One region of the Streptomyces sp. KPB2 genome, then DNA from elsewhere that is predicted to be linked to it. Evidence: riboswitches for the same ligand, from Rfam matches in the RefSeq annotation. Region 1 holds a riboswitch; each other region holds the start of a gene.

Evidence for each region. Region 1 has a riboswitch for cyclic di-AMP ahead of D1J63_RS14255 (NlpC/P60 family protein). Riboswitches for the same ligand answer to the same signal wherever they lie in the genome.
Region 2: it holds a riboswitch for cyclic di-AMP, as region 1 does, so the genes downstream of both, rpfA (resuscitation-promoting factor protein RpfA) here and D1J63_RS14255 (NlpC/P60 family protein) in region 1, are expected to answer to the same signal.
Region 3: it holds a riboswitch for cyclic di-AMP, as region 1 does, so the genes downstream of both, D1J63_RS19455 (M23 family metallopeptidase) here and D1J63_RS14255 (NlpC/P60 family protein) in region 1, are expected to answer to the same signal.
Region 4: it holds a riboswitch for cyclic di-AMP, as region 1 does, so the genes downstream of both, D1J63_RS04480 (M23 family metallopeptidase) here and D1J63_RS14255 (NlpC/P60 family protein) in region 1, are expected to answer to the same signal.

Annotation. Positions count from the first base shown of each region.
Region 1 covers NZ_CP034353.1:3,278,623-3,282,793, forward strand. Annotated here, with positions in the region: gene pcrA (DNA helicase PcrA) at 1-1,845, opposite strand, end outside; cyclic di-AMP (ydaO/yuaA leader) riboswitch at 2,100-2,286, shown strand; gene D1J63_RS14255 (NlpC/P60 family protein) at 2,294-3,478, shown strand; gene D1J63_RS14260 (tellurite resistance/C4-dicarboxylate transporter family protein) at 3,506-4,171, shown strand, end outside.
Region 2 covers NZ_CP034353.1:4,868,920-4,873,090, reverse strand. Annotated here, with positions in the region: gene eno (phosphopyruvate hydratase) at 42-1,331, opposite strand; gene rpfA (resuscitation-promoting factor protein RpfA) at 1,570-2,298, opposite strand; cyclic di-AMP (ydaO/yuaA leader) riboswitch at 2,302-2,468, opposite strand; gene D1J63_RS21940 (transglycosylase family protein) at 2,652-3,695, opposite strand; gene D1J63_RS21935 (cytochrome P450) at 3,839-4,171, opposite strand, start outside.
Region 3 covers NZ_CP034353.1:4,351,729-4,355,899, forward strand. Annotated here, with positions in the region: gene D1J63_RS19440 (dihydrofolate reductase family protein) at 1-327, shown strand, start outside; tRNA gene D1J63_RS19445 (tRNA-Met) at 396-469, shown strand; gene D1J63_RS19450 (PP2C family protein-serine/threonine phosphatase) at 674-1,885, shown strand; cyclic di-AMP (ydaO/yuaA leader) riboswitch at 2,110-2,267, shown strand; gene D1J63_RS19455 (M23 family metallopeptidase) at 2,279-3,322, shown strand; gene D1J63_RS19460 (aldo/keto reductase) at 3,475-4,171, shown strand, end outside.
Region 4 covers NZ_CP034353.1:1,007,117-1,011,287, forward strand. Annotated here, with positions in the region: gene D1J63_RS04475 (SGNH/GDSL hydrolase family protein) at 1-780, opposite strand, end outside; gene D1J63_RS04480 (M23 family metallopeptidase) at 1,032-1,949, opposite strand; cyclic di-AMP (ydaO/yuaA leader) riboswitch at 1,954-2,111, opposite strand; gene D1J63_RS04485 (tyrosine-protein phosphatase) at 2,537-3,334, shown strand; gene D1J63_RS04490 (DUF6126 family protein) at 3,355-3,474, opposite strand; gene D1J63_RS04495 (XRE family transcriptional regulator) at 3,471-4,085, opposite strand; gene D1J63_RS04500 (aspartate aminotransferase family protein) at 4,150-4,171, opposite strand, start outside.

The sequences.
Region 1 (4,171 bases):
GTCGGCCAGCGTCCCGGCCTCCTCGCCCTCGGCCCGCTCCTGCTCGAACTCCAGGGCGACGGCCGCGAGTTCCTGGAGGTTCTCGATGCGGGTCTCGTCCTGCGGGTCGGTGGAGGCCTGCAGCTCCGCCAGGTACCCGGTGCGTTCGAGGATCGCCTCCAGGACGGTCGCCGGTCCGGCGCCGGACTCGACGATGGTACGGAGGTCCTCCATGAGCGTGTTGAACCGCTTGACGGCGTTCGCGGAGCGCGCGGCCATGCCGTACGCCTCGTCGACGCGCCTCAGCGCCTGCGGGAAGCTGATCTTCTCGCGCTGGGAGAGGGCGTCGATCATCGCCTCCGCGCGGTCGCCGATGCCGCGCTTGGGGACGTTGAGGATGCGGCGCAGTGGCACCGAGTCCTCCGGGTTGGCCAGCACCCGCAGGTAGGCCAGGACGTCCCGGACCTCCTTGCGCTCGTAGAAGCGGACGCCGCCGACGACCTTGTAGGGCAGGCCGGTGCGGATGAAGACCTCTTCGAAGACTCGGGACTGCGCGTTGGTCCGGTAGAAGACCGCGACGTCGCCGGCCTTGGCCTCGCCCGCGTCGGTGAGGCGGTCTATCTCGTCGGCGACGAACTGGGCCTCGTCGTGCTCGGTGTCGGCGACGTACCCGGTGATCTGCGCGCCACTGCCCTGGTTGGTCCACAGGTTCTTGGGCCGGCGGGACTCATTGCGCTCGATGACCGCGTTGGCGGCGCTGAGGATGGTCTGGGTGGAGCGGTAGTTCTGCTCCAGCAGGATCGTCGTCGCGTCCGGGTAGTCCTCCTCGAACTGGAGGATGTTGCGGATGGTGGCGCCGCGGAAGGCGTAGATCGACTGGTCGGCGTCGCCCACCACGCACAGCTCGGCGGGCGGCACCTCGGCCTCCGGCGGCACGTCGACGGGGTGCTCCGAGGCCCCGCCGACCAGTTCGCGCACCAGGGCGTACTGGGCGTGGTTGGTGTCCTGGTACTCGTCGACCAGGACGTGCCGGAAGCGGCGGCGGTAGTGCTCGGCGACGTCCGGGAAGGCGCGCAGCAGGTTGACCGTCGTCATGATCAGGTCGTCGAAGTCGAGGGCGTTGGCCTCGCGCAGCCGTGCCTGGTACATCGCGTAGGCCTGGGCGAGGGTCTTCTCGAAACCGTCGGCGGCCTGGGCGGCGAAGTCCTCCTCGTCGATCAGCTCGTTCTTCAGGTTGCTGATCTTCGCGCTGAAGGACTTCGGCGGGAAGCGCTTGGGGTCCAGGTCCAGGTCGCGGCAGACCAGCGCCATGAGCCGCTTGGAGTCGGCGGCGTCGTAGATCGAGAACGACGAGGTGAAGCCGAGCTTCTTCGACTCGCGGCGCAGGATGCGCACGCACGCGCTGTGGAAGGTCATCACCCACATCGCGTTGGCGCGCGGGCCGACGAGCTGCTCCACGCGCTCCTTCATCTCGCCTGCGGCCTTGTTGGTGAAGGTGATCGCCAGGATCTGGCCCGGGTGGACGTTCCGCTCGGCCAGCAGGTGGGCGATGCGGTGGGTGAGCACCCGGGTCTTGCCGGAGCCGGCACCGGCCACGATGAGCAGCGGGGAGCCGGAGTGGACGACGGCGGCGCGCTGGTTCTCGTTCAGCCCCTCCAGGAGCGCCGCGGCGTCCAGGGCGGGGCGCGGGGCGCCGTCCCGGTAGTGGGTGTCCCGGTCCGGGGGCACGTCGAACTTCCCGCCGAACAGATCGTGCGGAACCGGCTCCGGTCCGTGATCGTCCTCGGGCGGCGGCGGGGGTTCCTCCTCGTGACCCCGGGGGGTCTGGAGGCTCGCCAGGAAGCTGTCGTCAAAGAGGCTGCTCATCGCTCTCCGAGTCTAGGGCGCCGCACCGACAACCCGGTGCCACCCCGGAAAATGCGCACCGCCACCCGGCGCGGACACGCCCTGCGACCAGCGGAACCACGAAGAGTGACGCCCAGCACCGCCCCGGAGGCACCCCCGCGAAAGGTCACGAAAATGTATCGGGCATATCACCCACCAACCTTCACAGCGGCCACACGAGTTGGCTACGGTGCGGGGCAGGCCGCTCGACCCCCTCCGGCGAACCTCGCCGGGCCGCGCGGCCTCCGCCGAGTCCGGCCTGCCCGCACGGCACCGGAGCCGGGGACCCACCGAGACCTTGGGGTGAATCGGCCGCACCGCCCTCGACGAGACGAAGAGGGCGGGTCGCCGTAGGGCAACCCTTCCATGCCACACCGCCCGAACCCGACAGCTAACCCGGTAGGCGGAGCACTGGAAGGAGTCGCCTCCCTTGGCGTCGCACCGCAAGTCGCGTCCCACCGGCACCCGCGTCGCGGGCATACGGACCCCGGCCCTCGCCACCGCGGCCCTCACCTCCGTCGCCCTGCTGTCCCAGACGGCCCAGGCCACGCCGTCGGACGACCGGCCGACCCTCGAAGAGGTCGAGAAGAAGGTCGACGACCTGTACCGCCAGGCCGGGTCGGCGACCGAGAAGTACAACGCGGCCAAGGAGAAGACCTCCAAGCAGCGCAAGAAGGTCGACGGTCTCCTCGACGACGTCGCCAAGCGCACCCAGAAGCTCAACGACGCGCGCGCGGAGCTGGGTTCCTTCGCCTCCGCCCAGTACCGCACGGGCGCCGCGGTCCCGGAGACCGCGACCCTGCTGCTCGCGGACTCGCCGCAGGACTACTTCGACCAGAACCAGCTGATGGACCGGCTCACCGGCCGGCAGAAGAGTGCCGTGGACGACTACGTCACCCAGCAGTCCGAGACGATGAAGAAGCGCCGGGAGGCCACCGAGAGCCTCCAGACGCTCACCGAGTCGCAGAACGACCTCAAGACGGCCAAGTCGACCGTCCAGAAGAAGCTCGCCACCGCGCGCGAGCTGCTGTCGGAGCTGACCGCCGAGGAGAAGGCCCGGCTGGCGGCGATCGAGAAGAAGAAGCAGCAGGAGGCCGCCCGCAAGGCCGCCGAGCTGGCGAAGCAGCAGGCGGAGGAGGCGGCCGAGCGCAAGCGGCAGGAGGAGGCCGCCCAGCAGCAGGAGAGCGACGCCGGATCCGGGGGCACCTCGACCGGTACCGGTTCCTCGGACTCGTCGACGCCGGGCACCTCGACCGGCACCAAGGCCGACAAGGCGATCGCCTTCGCCCGCGCCCAGATCGGCAAGCCCTACGTCTGGGGCGCCACGGGCCCCGACTCCTACGACTGCTCGGGCCTCACCCAGGCCGCCTGGAAGGCCGCGGGCGTGACGCTGCCGCGCGTCACCTACGACCAGGTCAACGCCGGCACGACCGTCCCCGTCTCCCAGGCACAACCCGGTGACCTGGTCTTCTTCTACGACGACATCAGCCACGTCGGCCTGTACATCGGCGACGGCATGATGATCCACGCCCCCAAGCCGGGCGCGTACGTCCGCGAGGAGTCCATCTTCTACGACGGCGAGTCGTCGATCTACAGCGTGGTGCGCCCCGCCTGACCAGCACGGTTCTCTACCATCGTGGTCATGCCATCGGCCACCCACCACCCCTCCGCGCTGCGCACCTGGCTGGCGCGGCGTCCACCGGCGGCCGGGGCCGCGGTGATGGCGACCGGCATCGTGTCGGTCGCCCTGCATCTGACGGGCCGCGAGGTCCTGTCCCGGATCGCCCTGGCCCTGGCCTGTGTCGCCTGGCTGATACTGGCCGCGAACTTCGTCTACCTGCTGTTCGCGGACCGGCCGCAGTGGGTCGAGCGGGCGGGGACGCCGGGCGCGCTGACGGCCGTCGCCGCGACGACCGTGGTCGGCACCCGTTTCTCGCTGCTGGGCTGGTCGCTGCCGGCGGCGGTGCTGCTGGTGCTGGCGGCCGTGCTGTGGCCGTGGCTGCTGCTCCTGGTGGTGCGGCACTGGGGGCGGAGGATGCCCGGGGCGGTGTTCCTGGGCTGCGTGGCGACGGAAGGGCTCGCCGTGCTCGCCGCGACGCTGGCCGCGGCCACCTCGACGCCCTGGCTGGCGCACGCGGCGCTGGTGCCGTTCTGGCTGGGGATCGTGCTCTATCTGATCGCGCTGTTCCGCTTCGACCTGCGGCAGGTGGCCCGGGGCTCCGGGGACCACTGGGTGGCGGGCGGCGCCCTCGCCATCTCGGCCCTCGCCGGGGCCAAGCTGCTCGCGGCGGCCGGGACCGGCATGTAC
Region 2 (4,171 bases), 1.6 Mb from region 1:
CTTACGGGGCCTTACCGGGTGGCGCTCAGCCCTTGCTGTGCCTACTGGTTCGCAGAGCGAAACCGCGGGAACGCGCTGCGGCCGGCGTACACCGCGGCGTCGTCGAGGATCTCCTCGATGCGCAGCAGCTGGTTGTACTTGGCGACGCGCTCGGAACGGGCCGGGGCGCCGGTCTTGATCTGGCCGCAGTTGGTGGCGACGGCGAGGTCGGCGATGGTGACGTCCTCGGTCTCGCCGGAGCGGTGGGACATCATGCACTTGAAGCCGTTGCGCTGGGCCAGCTCGACGGCGTCCAGGGTCTCGGTCAGCGAACCGATCTGGTTGACCTTGACGAGCAGGGCGTTGGCCGAGTTCTCCTCGATGCCGCGGGCCAGGCGCTCCGGGTTGGTGACGAACAGGTCGTCGCCGACCAGCTGGACCTTGTCGCCGAGCTTGGCGGTGATGGTCTTCCAGCCGTCCCAGTCGTCCTCGAACAGCGGGTCCTCGATGGAGACCAGCGGGTACGCCTCGACCAGCTCGGCGTAGTACTCGGTCATCTCGGCGGCGGTGCGGTCCTTGCCCTCGAAGGTGTAGGAGCCGTCCTTGTAGAACTCGGACGCGGCGACGTCGAGCGCGAGGGCGATCTGCTCGCCCGGGGTGTAGCCGGCCTCCTTGATCGCCTCGAGGATGAGGTCGAGGGCCTCGCGGTTGGAGCCGAGGTTCGGGGCGAAGCCGCCCTCGTCGCCGAGGCCGGTGGCCAGGCCCTTGTTCTTCAGGACCTTCTTGAGGGTGTGGTAGACCTCGGCGCCCCAGCGCAGGGCCTCGGAGAAGGACTCCGCGCCGATCGGGGCGATCATGAACTCCTGGATGTCCACGTTGGAGTCGGCGTGCGAGCCGCCGTTCAGGATGTTCATCATCGGCACCGGCAGCAGGTGCGCGTTCGGGCCGCCCAGGTAGCGGAAGAGCGGCAGGTCGCTGGCCTCGGAGGCGGCGTGGGCGACGGCGAGGGAGACGCCGAGGATGGCGTTGGCGCCGAGCGAGCCCTTGTTGTCGGTGGCGTCCAGGTCGAACATGGCCTGGTCGATCAGGCGCTGCTCGGTGGCGTCGTAGCCGACCAGCTCCGGGCCGATCTGCTCGATGACGGCCAGGACGGCCTTCTCGACGCCCTTGCCGAGGTAACGGCCCGGGTCGCCGTCACGCAGTTCGATGGCCTCGAAGGCACCCGTGGAGGCGCCGGACGGAACGGCGGCACGACCCGTGCTGCCGTCGTCGAGGCCGACCTCGACCTCGACCGTGGGGTTGCCTCGGGAGTCCAGGATTTCCCGGGCTACGACGACGTCGATGGACGGCACGAGCATCTCCTTCTTCAATGTGACGCTTCGGTGTGACGCGCGGGTCCCGCGGGACCGCGGCGGCTCTGCGGGACCGAGCCTAACCGGCTCCGGGCGATCGGCCAGCCGATCGCCCACCCGCTGGACAGAACCGAGAGTAAATTGTTTCCGAACGGAACAAAGGCGGAATGTGAAAATCCCGCCCCGGTGCGTACGGGGGAACACGCACCGGGGCGGGAGTCGCGGGGGCCGCCGCTCCTTACTTCAGGTGCAGCTGCTGGCCCGGGTAGATCAGGTCGGCGTCGTCGACGATGTCGTCGTTCAGCTTGAACAGCTTCGCCCAGCCGCCCTTGACGTCGTGCTCCGCGGCGATCGAGCTGAGGGTGTCGCCCTTGACGACCTTGTACTCGCCGTCGCCCTTCTCGACCTTCTTGCCGGTCGGGGTGGTGACGGTCTTCTTGGCGGGCTTCTCGGCCTTCGGCTCGGCGGCCGGACGCTCGGAGGAGCGGGAGGCCTTCTGCTCGGTGGAGCGCTCGGCGGTGGAGCCGCCGCTCTGGCTCTGCGAGCTCTCGGAGCTGCCGGAACCGCTGTCCTCGGAGCCGCCACCGGTGTAGGCGGCGCCCGACAGGCCGGTGCCGCAGACCGGCCAGGCACCCTTGCCCTGGCCCGCGAGGACCTTCTCGGCGATCTCGATCTGCTGGGCCTTGCTCGCCTGGTCGGCGGTGGAGGCGTACTGCGTACCGCCGTAGGCGGCCCAGGTGGAGGCGGAGAACTGCAGACCGCCGTAGTAACCGTTGCCGGTGTTGATGGACCAGTTGCCGCCGGACTCGCACTGGGCGACGGCGTCCCACTCGGACGCGGTGGCGGCGGAGGCGTTGCCGGCCGCCATCAGCGGGGCGGCGACGGCGGCACCGGTCACGCCGGCGACGGCGATGACACGGGTGGCCTTGGACGGACGACGGTGCTTGCCCTTGCCGGAAAACAGCATGGTTGATCCCCTCACCGACGCCTGCGAGGTGAGCTGTCGGGTTCGGGCCGGTTGAGTTGCCCGGCCGGGTTCCTCGCGGAACTCGGCTTCACCCCTAGCCGCTCCGGCTCAACTGCCCGGTGCGGCACTTACCTTGGGTCCCCCGCTCCTGCCTGCGGCGCTTGACGCGACGACTGTTCCCGTACGGCCGCTGGCAGGATTCGGCGTTGCGGCTGTCGGGGCCCGCGGTGGCGAGCGGTCATGACCGTAGACACGCGCTCCGCGGATTTTCAAAGACGATCACGGCTTCTGAGACCTATCTCTCACGAGATCCAAAAGGGACATACAGTCTCTAACCGTGACGCGAACTCCCCCTACTTTTCGCCCGATTCGCCCGCGACCGTGAGCGTCTGACCGGGGAGGATGTGGTCCGGGTCGGCGCCGACGACGGTCTTGTTGTCGGCGTACAGCGCACGCCACCCGCCGTCGAGGTCAAGGGAGTCGGCGATGGCCCAGAGGTTGTCGCCGGAGCGGACGGTGTACGAGCCGTCCTCGACCTCTCGCGGTCCACCGTCGCGCGAGGCGTGCCGTCCCGCCGCGTCGCCCCCGCGGGCCTCGTCCGCGGCGCCCTCGTCCGCGCTGTCGCCACGGTGCCGGCCGGAGCCGGACGAGCCCTCGGTGCCCTGTCGTTCGGCACGGGCGCCGGAGTCGGATTCGGTGGATGTGTCCGACTTGGTGGAGGAACCCTCGTCACTCGACGAGCCCTCGGAGGAGGTGCCGGACGACGGGGAAGAAGAGGGCGAAGGGGACGAAGAGGGCGCCCCGGAAGCCGATTCGGAAGCCCCGCCCGCGTCGGCCGAGTCGGTCGCACCGGACGACCGGGAGGACCCCGACGACTCGGACGACTCGGGCGACTGCGACGACTCGGGCGCTTCGGTGGTCGTGGGAGAGGCGGACGATTCGGAACCGTCCGTCTTCCCCGACGTGTCCGAACCCTCCGACGCACCGTCACCGGACGCGTCCGAGCCGCTCGTGGCGCCCGAGTCGTTGCCGAGGCCGGCCAGGAGGCCGCAGGTCGGCCAGGCGGCGATGCCCTGGTCCGCGTGTATCTTCTCGGCGATCCGTATCTGCTGGGAGCGGCTGGCCTGGTCGGCGCTGGGCGCGTAGTCGAGGCCGCCGTACCGCTCCCAGGCATCCTGCGACAGCTGCAGGCCGCCGTAGTACCCGTTGCCGCTGTTCTGGCTCCAGGCGCCGCCGGTCTCGCACTCGGCCACCTGGTCCCAGGTCCCCGAGTCGGCCGCGTGGGCTCCGGTGGCGCCGAGCAGCGGGATCGCGATGGCGGAGCCGGTCACTCCGGCGGCGACGACCAGAGCGGGAGCCTGGCGGGGGCGACGGTGACGACCGTTCCCGGAGAGCATGCGACGACCTTTCACGAGACGACGGGGACCACGCGGCGGATGACGCTCGACACCACGTTGATCCGTGAACGTATAGGGAGATCATCGCTAGTCACAAGTTCATGCCGCGCAGATCACGTGAAGATCACAAAGTTGAGCGCGTGTCACTTTTGCGTCGGTGACCCGCCGTTGTCCGTCGATGACGCGGGCGGCGTGAACGACACGGGCAGGGTGCGCAGACCTCGCATGATGAGGCCGCCGCGCCACCGGAGTTCGGCCGGGTCCGCGGCGAGGCGGAGGTCCGGCAGCCGGGTGAGGAGCGTGGCCAGCGCCGTCTGCCCCTCCAGCCGCGCGAGCGGGGCGCCGAGGCAGTAGTGGATGCCGTGGCCGTACCCGAGGTGCTGGCTGTCGCGGCGGGCGAGGTCCAGGGTGTCCGGGTCGGTGAACCGCTCGGGGTCCCGGTCGGCGGCGGCGAGGACGACGAGGACGGGGTCGCC
Region 3 (4,171 bases), 1.1 Mb from region 1:
GGGTATTCGCGGGAGGGCGGCGATCCCGTGGCGCACGCCGAAGAGGCCGCGCTCGCCAAGATCGACCCCTCCGACGCACGGCTCGCGGGCGCGACCGTGTACAGCAGCCTCGAACCCTGTGCCCGCCGGGCCTCCCGGCCCGCGCCCTGTGCCCGGCTGATCCTCGACGCCGGGGTGCGCCGGGTCGTCACGGCCTGGCGGGAGCCGGACACCTTCGTGGCGGGTGCGGACGGGAGCGGGGTGCTCGCCGCGCGAGGCGTCGCCGTCGTCGTACTGCCCGAGTACGAGGAGGCGGCCAAGGCGCCGAACCGCCATCTGGAGCGGTAGGGAGCCGGCGGCGGAGATACCGATGTGCATTCCGGTCCCGGGATGACGTACAGTGGTGAACACAACGACGCGGGGTGGAGCAGCTCGGTAGCTCGCTGGGCTCATAACCCAGAGGTCGCAGGTTCAAATCCTGTCCCCGCTACTGAAGGCCGAGGGCCGGAATCCGAAAGGGTTCCGGCCCTCGGTGCGTCTCGGGACGCACCGAGGGCGTCCCGTATCCCCGTGTCATCCGGTCGGCCCCTCACCGCTCGCCGCCCGCCCCCGCTCCCGGAAACCTGGACTCCTGGACGGTGAGCGGCGCGCGGACGCGCGGGGTGGCGGGAGACGAGTGGTGCGGCCAGGTGACGTGGACGACGAGGGAGCGGCCGCCAGAGCCGGTGGCCGGCTCCCCGGCGATCCCGTTCCCGACCCGGGCCTCGGGGACGAGGAGCCGCCCGCCGGGCCGCCGCCGCGCAGCCGGACCGCGTACGGGCGCGCCTTCGTGCACGCGCTCCCCGTGCTGCTGATCGTCGTCGCCATCCTGTACGACATCCTCACCCCGAGGTACTTCACCGCCGGCCCCCTCTACACGGCCGCGCCCCTGATCGCCGCCCCGCTCTACTCGCGGCGCGGCACGGCGCTCACCGGTGTCGCCGTGGTCGTCTCGGTCATCGGGCTGCAGCTGGGCAAGGGCGTCATCCACTACGTCGACTCCCTCACCGAGCTGATCACCATCGCGACGGTCGCCGTGCTCGCCGTCCTCGTGAACGGCATGGTGCGGCGCAGCAGCGAGCGTCTCGTCTCCGTCCGCGAGATCGCCGAGGCCGCCCAGCGCGCCGTGCTGCCCGAACCCGCCGAGCGCATCGCGGGTTTCGAGATCGCCGTCTGCTACGAGGCCGCGCAGGCCGACGCGTTCATCGGCGGCGACCTGTACGCGGTGCAGGACTCCGCCCGCGGCGTCCGGCTCATCGTCGGCGACGTGCGCGGCAAGGGCATGGGCGCGGTCGCCGCCGTCGCCGTCGTGATCGGAGCGTTCCGGGAGGCCGCCGAGCAGGAGGCGACGCTGGAGGCGGTGGCGCAGCGGCTGGAGCGGGCGCTGGCGCGCGAGGGCACCCGGCGGGACGGACTGGACGCCTTCGAGGGTTTCACCACCGCCGTCCTCGCCGAACTCCCGCACGGCGACGGGACCGTACGCATCGTCAACCGCGGCCATCCGCCGCCCCTGCTGCTCTACGCCGACGGCACCCTGGGCGCCCTGCCCGCCCGCGAGTCGGCGCTGCCGCTCGGCATGGGCGAGCTGGGCGTCTGGCCCGACCGGGCGGAGGAGGCCGCCTTCCCCGGTGGGGCCACTCTGCTGCTGTACACCGACGGGCTGACCGAAGCCCGGGACGCCGGAGGCGAGTTCTACGATCCGCAGACGCGGCTGGCCGGCCGCGTCTTCCGGCATCCGGCGACCCTGCTCGACACCCTCGCCGAGGACGTGCGCCGGCACTCCGGGGGCGGCATGGCGGACGACATGGCGCTGCTGGCCGTACGGCGCCCCGGGCACGACGACCATGATCATTGTCACGAGCCGTGACAGCGCGACCCCCCTCCGCATAACAACTGATACACCGTCAGAAGAAAGTGGCGCGAAGGGGAATACTGAGAGCGAGTCAACTCGTCCGGATTTCACCGGTCATGAGGGGTGCGTCCCGGCCGTTTCCGTTAATGATCAAGCGGAACGGCTTGGAATCCGAGCCTCGCGTCTATTAACGTTCGATAACGCAGCGCGGTCGTCCCAGCCGTCACAGAAGGCGGCTCCGTGCGCACGCGCCGAATCCCGCAAGGGAACCGGGGAACCACCACATTGGGGTGAATCGGGCGTATGACGCCGTGGAAACGCGGTCGGCACACACCCGTAGGAGACCTTCCTGCTCCGAACCCGTCAGCTAACCCGGTAGGCGAGAAGGAAGGAAAGGAGTACGCCCACGTGGCGTCCAACCGGCCTGCCCCCGAGGCCCCGTTCGTGCCCACCGGGCACGGCACCGACACCTTCGGCTACGACGCCCCCCGCGCCGAAGAGGGCCCCTGGGAGGAGTGGAACCCCACCGCGGAGTCCATCCGCCCCGTGCGCGGCCGGCACCGCGTCGCCAAGCAGCGCGGCGGGCTCGCCCGCAGCTCCACCGTCCTCGGCGTCGGTGTCATAGCCGCAGTCGGCGCGGGCGGCATGGCCAGCGCGCAGACCGGCAAGCCGCCGGTGTCCATCTCCATGCCGGACCTGCCGAACGTCGGCTCGCTCATGCCCGGCGGCGACGAGGAGTCGGAGCCCGAGGGTTCCGCCACCCCGCTCAGCGGCATCACCCAGGCCGTCGCCGCGGACACCGGGGCGGACGCGGGTTCCGCCGGCGCCGGCGAGTCGCTGCGGGCCCGGATCATGGCGCAGGCCGAGCAGCAGCAGGCCCAGGTCGAGACCAAGGCCGCCGCCGAAGCGCAGGCCGCCGCCGAGAAGAAGGCCGCGGAAGCCGCCGCCAAGGCGGAGAAGGAGGCCGAGGAGAAGGCCGCCGCCGCCAAGAAGAAGGCGGAGGAGGAGGCCGCGAAGAAGGCCGAGGCCGAGCGGCTCGCCAAGCTGGCCAAGCAGTTCACGCTGCCGACCTCCTCGTACACGATCTCCTCCACCTTCAACCAGGCCGGCTCCCTGTGGGCCTCCGGTCACCACACCGGCCTCGACTTCGCCGCCCCCACGGGCACGCTGCTCAAGGCGGTGCACAGCGGCACCATCACGTCGGCCGGCTGGGACGGGTCGTACGGCTACAAGACCGTGCTCACCCTCGACGACGGCACCGAGCTCTGGTACGCGCACCAGTCCTCGATCAACGTCAGCGTCGGCCAGAAGGTCACCACCGGTGACGTCATCGGCCGCGTCGGCGCCACCGGCAACGTCACCGGTGCCCACCTCCACCTCGAGGTGCACACCGCCGACGGCTCCGGCATCGACCCGATGGCCTGGCTGCAGAGCAAGGGCCTCACCCCCTGAGGCTCCCTGAGCCTTCACGCTTCCCGCCCCGCTGAACCCCGGCGGTCCTGACGGCAACCCCCCGACGTCAGGGCTGCCGGTTCGCGGTCGTTTTGCGGGGTTTTTGCGTGCGTCCGGAATGGTCCGCTCCAGTACGGTCGTTGATCCTCCACATGACTTCTCTGCGCAAGCTCGGCTCCTCCGACCTCGAGGTCTTCCCCCTGGCCCTCGGCGGCAACGTCTTCGGCTGGACCGCGGACCAGGACACCTCCTTCGCCGTCCTCGACGCCTACACGGCGGCGGGCGGCAACTTCGTCGACACCGCCGACTCCTACTCCGCCTGGGTCGACGGCAACAGCGGTGGCGAGTCCGAGACCGTCCTCGGCAAGTGGCTCGCCTCCCGCGGCAACCGTGACGACGTCGTCCTCGCCACCAAGGTCAGCCAGCACCCCGAATACCCCGGCCTGTCCGCCGCGAACATCAAGGCCGCGGCCGACGCCTCGCTGCGCCGCCTGGGCACCGACCGGATCGACCTCTACTACACCCACTTCGACAAGCCCGAGGTGCCGGTCGAGGAGATCATCGGCGCCCTCGACGAGCTGGTGAGGGCCGGCAAGGTGCGGCACATCGCCGCCTCCAACATCTCCGCCGAGCGGCTCGCGGCGTCCCTGGAGTTCTCCGAGCGTGAGCGCCTGGCCCGGTACGTCGCTCTCCAGCCGCACTACAACCTGGTCTCCCGCGACACCTACGAGGGCGAACTGAGCGACCTCGCCGAGCGGGCCGGTCTCGCGGCGGTGCCGTACTACGCGCTCGCGGCCGGCTTCCTCACCGGCAAGTACCGGCCGGGCACCGCCGTGGACAGCCCGCGGG
Region 4 (4,171 bases), 2.3 Mb from region 1:
CACCGAGGCGATCCGCGTCTTGATGTCGTCCGGCGACAGCGTTCCCTTGGCCGTCACGTGGTCGCCCGACGACTCGCCGCGCAGCCGGCGTCCGATCCACGGGACCAGGTACTCGCGCGCCCAGTGCACGTCGTCGCGCCGCACGTCGAGCGTGCCGCGGGGCGGCAGGGGCGGCCAGGGCTGGTCGGGGTCGGCCGGGACGCGCAGGCCGAGGGCCTGTCCGGCGCGCAGCGCCACGCGGGTGTGGCCCTCCGGCGACAGGTGCAGCCGGTCGGCGTCCCACGCCCTGCGGTCCTGGACGCTGCGGAGCGACCACAGGTCGAGCACCGGGCAGCCGTAGCGGTCGGCGATGGCGCGCACGTGCCCGTTGTACGTGGCGATCTTGCCCCGCAGGTGCTTGAGGACGGGCACCCCGCGGGTGTCGAACCCGGTGGTCACCAGGACGGTGCCGGCCGCGGCGGTCAGCGCGGCCACCGCCAGTTCGAACCGCTCGGCGACCTCGTCGGGGTCGGTGCCGGGCCGGATGATGTCGTTGCCGCCCGCCGCGAAGGAGACCAGGTCCGGCGCGAGGGCGACGACCCTGGGGACCTGTTCCGCCACGATCTGGTCGAGGAGCCTGCCGCGCACGGCGAGGTTCGTGTACGTGAAGTCGCCCTCGGGGCGCCGGTCCGCGAGCAGTACGGCCAGTCGGTCGGCCCAGCCGACGAACGCCCCGTCGGGGCCGGGATCGCCGACGCCCTCGGTGAAGCTGTCCCCCACCGCCACGTACGACCCGATCACTGCTCTGCTGTCACTCTTCGAATCGTCTGCCACGTCGGCCCATGATTCACCTTGGAATGTGACCTACGCGACCGTAGGAAGGGGTTGACGGGCGGTGAGAAAGGCCACGCCTAAAGTGTTCGTCAATTCCGGAATACGCCGAGGTCCGGACACATCGAGGTCCGGACACCCCGAAGTCCGGACACGCCGAAGGCCGGACCCGGGGATCGGGGTCCGGCCTTCGGGGTGCGGAGGCCGCGCGGAACCGGTCGTCAGACGGAGACGCCGTGCGAGCGCAGGAACGCGAGCGGGTCGATGTCCGAGCCGTAGTCCGGCGTGGTGCGGATCTCGAAGTGCAGGTGCGGGCCGGTCACGTTGCCGGTGGCGCCGGAGAGGCCGACCTGCTGACCCGTCGTCACCGTCTGACCGGCGGAGACGGAGAGCGAGGAGAGGTGGGCGTACTGGGCGTAGTGGCCCTCGTCGAGCTTGATGACGACCTGGTTGCCGTACGCGCCGCCCCAGCCGGCGGAGACGACGGTGCCCGCGCCGACGGCCTTCAGCGAGGTGCCGGTCGGAACGACGAAGTCGGTACCGGTGTGGTAGCCGCTGGACCACATGCTGCCGGACTGGTGGTAGGGGGTGCCGACGGTGCCGCCCGCGACGGGGGAGGTGTAACCGCTGGTGGTGCCCGCGGACTGGGTCCCGGTGTCCGAGGACTCCGTGGACTCCGTGGCAGCGGTCTTCGCGGTGTCCGCCGACTTCTGGGCCGGCTTCTGCGACTGCGCGGAGGACGGCGCCGAGGACTTGGCGGCCTGGCCGGCGATCGAGAGCTCGAGGCCCGGGTGGATCAGCGACGGGTCGGAGCCGACGGCCTCGCGGTTGTCCGCGTAGAGCTTCTTCCAGCCGCCGTCGACGTGCTGCTCGTCGGCGATCTTCGAAAGGTAGTCACCGCTCTTCACGGTGTACGTGCGGGATTCCGCGTTCTTGTCGGAGCCGTTCGCGGCGGCCTTCTTGGCCGACGCCGGAACGGACTGCACGGCCTGCCCGGAAACGGAGTGCGCCGGGGCGGCATTGGCGGAGGCGGCACCCATCAGCGGGAGCGCGAGCGCGGCGCCACCGGTTCCGGCGACGGCGATGGTGCGGGTCAGGCGCATGGCCCTGGTACGGCGGTGCTTACCCTTCGCGGGCATGGCGAATTCCTCTCCGGCGCCTGCGAGGTGAGCTGTCGGGTGCGGGCTGGAGATGCCCGGCCGCGCCGAAACGCGGCTTTACCCCAAGCCGTTCCGGGAACCGGAACAGGCAGTTCTACCTGTGGGTCCCCCGCTCCTGCCGTGTACGGGTGGTGGATGAGTGCGGGCTCCGGTCGGCGGCAGGATTAGGCGTCCGTCCGGATCGGTGGTGAACGTAAGGGACCAAGACGCACAGGGACAAGCGAGAGGTTCCGGCGACAGCTGTTTCTATTGATCCATTACGGGAAAACCCGGTAACCCTGCGTCGATTTCCCTCGCACCGCTTTTCCTGAATTCCCTTGAGAACGGGCCGGATTACGTGAACATGACGGGCAACGCTCGGTCACGGATATGACGCTGCTCACGCGCCCCTTACCCACCTTCCGCCATTTCAGGGCCAGTTATCACCAATCCTCCAATTCGGACAGAAGGCCCTTTCCGGTCCGCAATACCCCTGCCGGAACGGCTTTCGCGCACCGGCCATGCCGTATCGTCGAATGGCGCCCGCCGGCGAGCAGCGGCGGCGGGGCGGAGTGGGAGGAGCCCCCGTGACGCAGCAGGTCCCGTCGACCGAACCCGAGCTGACCGGTGTGCGCAACTTCCGGGACGTGGGCGGACTGCCGACCGTGGACGGCCGGCGGGTGCGGCAGGGGGTGCTGTTCCGCAGCGGCCACCTGGCTCATGCCACCGGGGAGGACGCCGCGTTCCTCGCCTCGCTGGGCCTGCACACGATCTTCGACTTCCGCAACGCGGCCGACCAGAAGCTCGACGGCGCGGACGTCGAGCTGCCGGGCGTGCGCAATGTGAACCTGCCGCTGAGCGATCCGGCCGACGGCGCCGAGTTCTGGAAGATGGTCCGGGACGGAGACCTCGACCAGCTGCACGGGATCCTCGGCGACGGCAAGGGCGCCCGGCGCATGATCTCCTCCTACCGCGCGATGGTCACGGAGCGCACCTCGGAGCACTCCCGGATCCTGCACGCGCTCGCCGAGGACAGCGTCCCGGCGCTGATGCACTGCGCGGCCGGCAAGGACCGCGCCGGTCTGTCGATCGCGATCACCCTGCTCGCCCTGGGCGTCGAGCGCGAGGCCGTCGTCGAGGACTACCTGAAGTCGAACGCCGCGCACCGCCGCTACAAGGTGCGCCGCAGCAGCACCGCCGCCTCCGCCTACTCCCCCGAGGTCATGGAGCTGCTCAGCCCGCTGTTCGACGCGCGCGCCGAGTACCTGGCGGCGGCCTTCGAGACGATCGAGGAGACGTGGGGCGGAGTCGACGCCTATCTGGAGAAGGGGCTGGGGCTCGGCGCCGGGACCCGGGAGCGGCTGCGCGAGCGGATGGTGGACTGAGCCACCCGCTCGCGGACGGGCTACTTGGCGCCCACCTCGAACAGCAGGTAGAGGAAGCCGCCGAAGACGTGCCCCAGGGCGATGTAGATGACCAGGCGCACCCACAGGGCGCGCGGGAACTTGTCCTCGATGGCACTCATGGCGTCTCTCCAGGGGTCGGGCCGAGGCACAGCGCGGCCGTCGGGCTCTGCAGCAGGGTGTGGACGAAGAGCAGCTCGACCCCGTCGGGGTCCCGCGCCGCGATCCGGTGCGGGGTCATGGAGTCGAAGTGGGCACTGTCCCCGGCGGTGAGCCGGTGCTCGGTGTCCCCGAGGCGCAGCCGCAGCCGGCCCCTGAGGACGTGGAGCCACTCCTCCCCGGGGTGCACCCGCACGACGTCGCCCTGCGAGCCGTACGGCACCTCGACGCGCAGGGCCTGCATGCCCCGGCCCGGCGCTCCGGCCTGGTAGTACGTCCAGCCGCCCGCGCTCGTGGCCTCCATGTCGGCGGCGCGCACGACGGCGTCCCGGTCGGCCGCGGTCTCGCCCAACAGCTCGGCGACGGTCGTCCCGTAGATGCGGGCGAGGGCGAGCAGCATCGGCAGTGAGGGCTGGCGCTGCCCGGTCTCCAGGCGGGAGAGGTGGGCGGGCGACAGCCCCGCGGCGCGGGCCGCGGCCTCCAGGGTGAGGGCGGCCCGCCGCCGCAGCTCGCGCAGCTGCGGTGCGACGGCGGCGACCGTACCCTCGGCGGGGCCGGTCTCGGAGGAGCTCATGCCTCCATTCAGCCCGACTCTTGCCCCACAGGCAAATTTCTTGCCTCACAGGCAAAAGAGACGGTCAGCGGTTGGCCACCGCCTGC